2 regions of the Streptomyces sp. NPDC001544 genome follow, and region 2 is predicted to be linked to the other one. Evidence: predicted binding sites of a transcription regulator. Region 2 holds the regulator's gene; the other holds the start of a gene.

Region 1 (2,394 bases), on a different contig from region 2:
GGCCCCCGCCCCGTCACCGGCCCGCCGCCTCCTGCGGCTGCTGCCCACCCCGACCGGTACGCCGTTCACCTTCGGCTACGCGGCCGTGCTGGCCGTCACCTCCCTGGTCGCCCGGTACGCCCACCCGTCCCTGGTCCAGGCCCTCCACCAGGCCTCCAGCACGGATGTCGCCCATCTGCTGCGCACGCCGGTGCTGGTGCTGACGGCGAGCGCGCTGTGGGTCGCGGGCGGGCTCGTGTCGCCGTACACGCTCGGCTTCGTGCTCGTACTGACGGCGCTGGAGCGGCGGGTGGGCGCGGCGCGCGCGGCCGGGGTCTTCCTGCTCGGGCACGTACTGGCCACGCTCGCCACCGAAGTGCCCGTCGGACTCGCGGTCCTGGCCGGTCATCTGCCGGACAGCTCCCTGCACCGCATGGACTACGGGATCAGCTTCGGCGTGGCGGCCTGTGTCGGCTCACTGGCCGGCCTGCTCACCCCGTGGCTGCGCTGGCCACTGCTGGCCCTGACCGCCTGGATCCTCGTCCAGGACCTGATCGCGTTCACCGACCCGATGACCGACTGGGGCCATCTGATCTCCCTGGCCATAGGAGTGGCCACCTGGCCGGGGGTCCGCCGCGGGCAGCGGGCCCGCACGGCCTGACCTCCACCGGCCGTCGCTCTGCACGACGGCACGACCCGGAGCTGCGACAGCGGACCACCGACGCCGCGATCCGGGTCGCGGGCCGCCCCGGGATCGCCGGGCGCAGCCATCGCTCCGTCGCGGCCGAGGTCCGCGCGTCTCCAGGTCGGGCGGCGCGTTGAGGATGCCGCGGAACAGACCGACGGTCCGCAGCAGCCTGCCGTCGTGCTCGTGCGTGACCCCGGGCGGCGGGGCCGGCGGAGTCGCGCGTATCTGGGCGTCGTAGGCGGCGAGTAACGCCGAGGTGTCGCTCATCCGGTGCACCGTACGGGGAATGCGAGGGCGGGCGGCAAGTGCTTTTCCGATGGGGCACGCGCGATGCCCGCCTGATGATCGCTCACAGCGAACACCCCTTGGGGAACAATCAAAGGCTCACGAGCATTGAGTCGGCATAGCTCAAGTTGACTGCCTAAGGGGAGATCATGACTGCTGAGTCCACGGCGTCCACACCACTCACCCTGCCCGTGCTGCCCCTCGACGACGAGGTCGTGCTGCCCGGGATGGTGGTCCCGCTGGACCTGAGCGACTCCGAGGTGCGGGCCGCGGTGGAGGCCGCGCAGGCCGCCGCCCGGTCGGAGCCGGGGAAGCCCAAGGTGCTGCTGGTGCCGCGCATCGAGGGGACGTACGCCAAGACGGGTGTGCTGGGCACGGTCGAGCAGGTCGGCCGGCTCGCCGACGGCGACCCGGGCGCCCTGATCCGCGGCCGCGGCCGGGTGCGGATCGGTGCCGGGACCACCGGGCCGGGTGCGGCGCTGTGGGTCGAGGGCACGAGGATCGACGAGAGCGTGCCGGACCCGCTGCCGGGTCAGGTCGCCGAACTCGTCAAGGAGTACAAGGCCCTCGCCAGCAGCTGGCTGAAGAAGCGCGGCGCCTGGCAGGTCGTGGACCGTGTCCAGGCCATCGACGACGTCTCCGCGCTCGCCGACAACGCCGGTTACTCGCCGTTCCTGACCACCGACCAGAAGGTCGAGCTGCTGGAGACCGCCGACCCGGTCGCCCGCCTGAAGCTCGCCACCCAGCAACTGCGCGACCACCTCGCCGAGCAGGACGTCGCCGAGACCATCGCCAAGGACGTCCAGGAGGGCGTCGACAAGCAGCAGCGCGAGTTCCTGCTGCGCCGCCAGCTCGAAGCCGTCCGCAAGGAACTGCGCGACCTCAACGGCGAGAAGGACGGCGAGGAGTCCGACGACTACCGCGCCCGCGTCGAGGCCGCCGACCTGCCCGAGAAGGTCCGCGAGGCGGCCTTGAAGGAGGTCGACAAGCTGGAGCGGTCCAGCGACCAGTCGCCCGAGGGCAGCTGGATCCGCACCTGGCTCGACACCATCCTCGAACTGCCGTGGAACGAGCGGACCGAGGACGCGTACGACATCCAGGGCGCCAAGGCGGTCCTGGACGCCGAGCACGCGGGCCTGGAGGACGTGAAGGAACGGATCACCGAGTACCTGGCGGTGCGCAAGCGGCGTGCCGACCGCGGCCTCGGCGTGATCGGCGGCCGGCGCGGCGGTGCCGTACTGGCCCTGGTCGGCCCGCCCGGCGTCGGCAAGACCAGCCTCGGCGAGTCCGTCGCGCACGCCATGGGCCGCAAGTTCGTCCGGGTCGCCCTCGGCGGCGTCCGCGACGAGGCCGAGATCCGCGGCCACCGGCGTACGTACGTCGGCGCGCTGCCCGGCCGAATCGTCCGCGCCATCAAGGAGGCCGGTTCGATGAACCCGGTC
Region 2 (2,394 bases):
CGACCCCTGCCCCGACTGCAAGGGCCGCGGCCTGATCGCGGAGCACCCCTGCCCCGACTGCAAGGGCAGCGGCCGGGCCAAGTCGTCCCGCACCATGCAGGTCCGTATCCCGGCCGGCGTGACCGACGGGCAGCGCATCCGGCTGCGCGGCAAGGGCGCGCCCGGTGAGCGGGGCGGACCGGCGGGCGACCTGTACGTGGTCGTGCACGTGGGTGAGCACCCGGTGTTCGGCCGCAGGGGCGACAACCTCACGGTCACCGTCCCCGTCACGTTCACCGAGGCGGCCCTCGGCGGCGAGGTCCGGGTCCCGACCCTCGGCGGCCCCGCCGTCACGCTGAAGCTTCCGCCGGGCACGCCCAACGGGCGCACCATGCGGGCGCGGGGCAAGGGCGCGGTCCGCAAGGACGGCACCCGCGGCGACCTGTTGGTCACCGTCGAGGTGAGTGTTCCGAAGGACCTGTCGGGGAAGGCTCGTGACGCGCTCGAGGCGTATCGCGAGGCGACCGCGGGGGAGGATCCGCGGGCTGAGCTGTTCGAGGCTGCGAAGGGAGCTTGAGTGGGATGGACGGCCGTCGACGCAACCCGTATGAACTGACCGAGGAGACCCCGGTCTACGTCATCTCGGTGGCGGCCCAGCTTTCCGGCCTGCACCCGCAGACGCTGCGCCAGTACGACCGCCTGGGCCTGGTCTCGCCCGACCGCACTCCCGGCCGGGGCCGCCGCTACTCGGCCCGCGACATCGAACTGCTCCGCCAGGTGCAGCAGTTGTCGCAGGACGAGGGCATCAACCTGGCCGGCATCAAGCGCATCATCGAACTGGAGAACCAGGTCGCCGCCCTTCAGTCCCGTGTCGCGGAGATGCAGGCGGCGCTGGACGGCGCGGCGGCGACGATGCGTCAGCGCGAGGCCGCCGTGCACGCCTCCTACCGGCGGGACCTCGTCCCGTACCAGGAGGTCCAGCAGACCAGCGCGCTGGTGGTCTGGCGCCCGAAGCGGCAGCAGCCCTCGGACTGACGCGCACGCGCACACCGAAGGGGCCTGGAGGGGAAACCTCCGGGCCCCTTCGCCGTGCACCTTCGGTGCCACGGGGACGTTCCGGTTGGGAGGTTGGCGTCGTGAATCGTTCGCTCCTGTGCTCGGATCGGGGCGGGGGGTCGAGTAGGTGTTCGCGGCCTCGGCGATCGCGACTCGCCGGGTATGGAGTTGGTTGCACCGATCTTTACCCGCACGTGAACTCCCGTTGGGTGAAGGGTCCGTAAAGGGCGATTGGAGGCGATTCCGCTCCGTCTTCACAGGTGCTGCGGAGCGTGGTGTTGCGCACTCGTTAAGTGATTCCGCTTGACGTCGGTGGTGGGCGACGCGTTGGCTTTTCAGTCATCTGGGTGGCATAGGAGCCGCCGCGTCCCGAAACCCCTGAAGTGAGCCCTCGAATGCGTCGTATCGCCCTGTCCGTGGCCGCCACCACGATGACCCTCTCACTCGCCGGCTGCGGCATGCTGAACGCGACGGGGGACTCGAGCGACGCAAGCCCGACGAGGGGCAACGACGTCACCGTGGGCGTCCTGATGCCGGAGAAGACGAACACGCGGTACTCGCAGTTCGACTACCCGATCATGCGGGACCGGATCTCCGAGCTCACCAAGAAGCAGGGCAAGACCGTGTACGCCAACGCGGACGCGAGCCTGAAGAAGCAGATCCGCCAGATGCAGCAGATGATCGACGACAAGGTCGACCTGATCGTCCTCGACGCCGTCGACTCGCACGGCATCGCCCCGATGGTGAAGAAGGCCAAGGAGGCGGGCATCCCGGTCATCGCCTACGACCGGCTGGCCGAGGGCCCGATCGACGCGTACGCCTCCTTCGACAACGAGCTCGTCGGCGAGGTCCAGGCCCGCACCCTGCTCGGGGCGCTCGGCCCGCAGGCCGACACCTCCGACAAGGTCGTGATGATCAACGGCTCGTCCACCGACCCGAACTCGGCGCAGTTCAAGGAGGGCGCGCTCTCCGAGCTCAACGGCAAGGTGACCATCGCGGACAGCTACGACACCCCCGCCTGGGACCCGAAGAACGCCGAGAAGGAGATGACCAAGGCGATCAACTCGATCGGCAAGGACAACATCGCCGCCGTCTACTCTGCCAACGACGCCATGGCCGGTGGCATCGTCGACGCGTTCCACAACGCGGGCGTCACCCACCTGCCGCCCATCACCGGCCAGGACGCGGAACTGCCGGCGGTCCAGCGGATCGTCTCCGGCGAGCAGTACATGAGCGTCTACAAGCCCTACCCGGACCTGGCCCAGGCCGCCGCGGAGATGGCCGTCGCCAAGCTGCAGGGCCGGGACATCCAGTTCGACTCCCTCACCCAGGACAAGGTCGACAGCCCCACCGACAAGA

What was found. The regulator HspR, encoded in region 2, represses chaperone genes until heat shock. The targets are predictions, from matches to a motif close to TTGAGNNNNNNNNNCTCAA.
Region 1: lon (endopeptidase La) is a predicted target of HspR. The motif match lies at 1,061-1,079, and genes of this name have one in related genera.

What each region holds. Positions count from the first base shown of each region.
Region 1 is NZ_JBIAVN010000017.1:27,447-29,840, forward strand. It holds gene ACFY0F_RS31545 (rhomboid-like protein) at 1-640, shown strand, start outside; gene lon (endopeptidase La) at 1,102-2,394, shown strand, end outside.
Region 2 is NZ_JBIAVN010000004.1:293,888-296,281, forward strand. It holds gene dnaJ (molecular chaperone DnaJ) at 1-556, shown strand, start outside; gene ACFY0F_RS14170 (heat shock protein transcriptional repressor HspR) at 562-1,014, shown strand; gene ACFY0F_RS14175 (sugar ABC transporter substrate-binding protein) at 1,431-2,394, shown strand, end outside.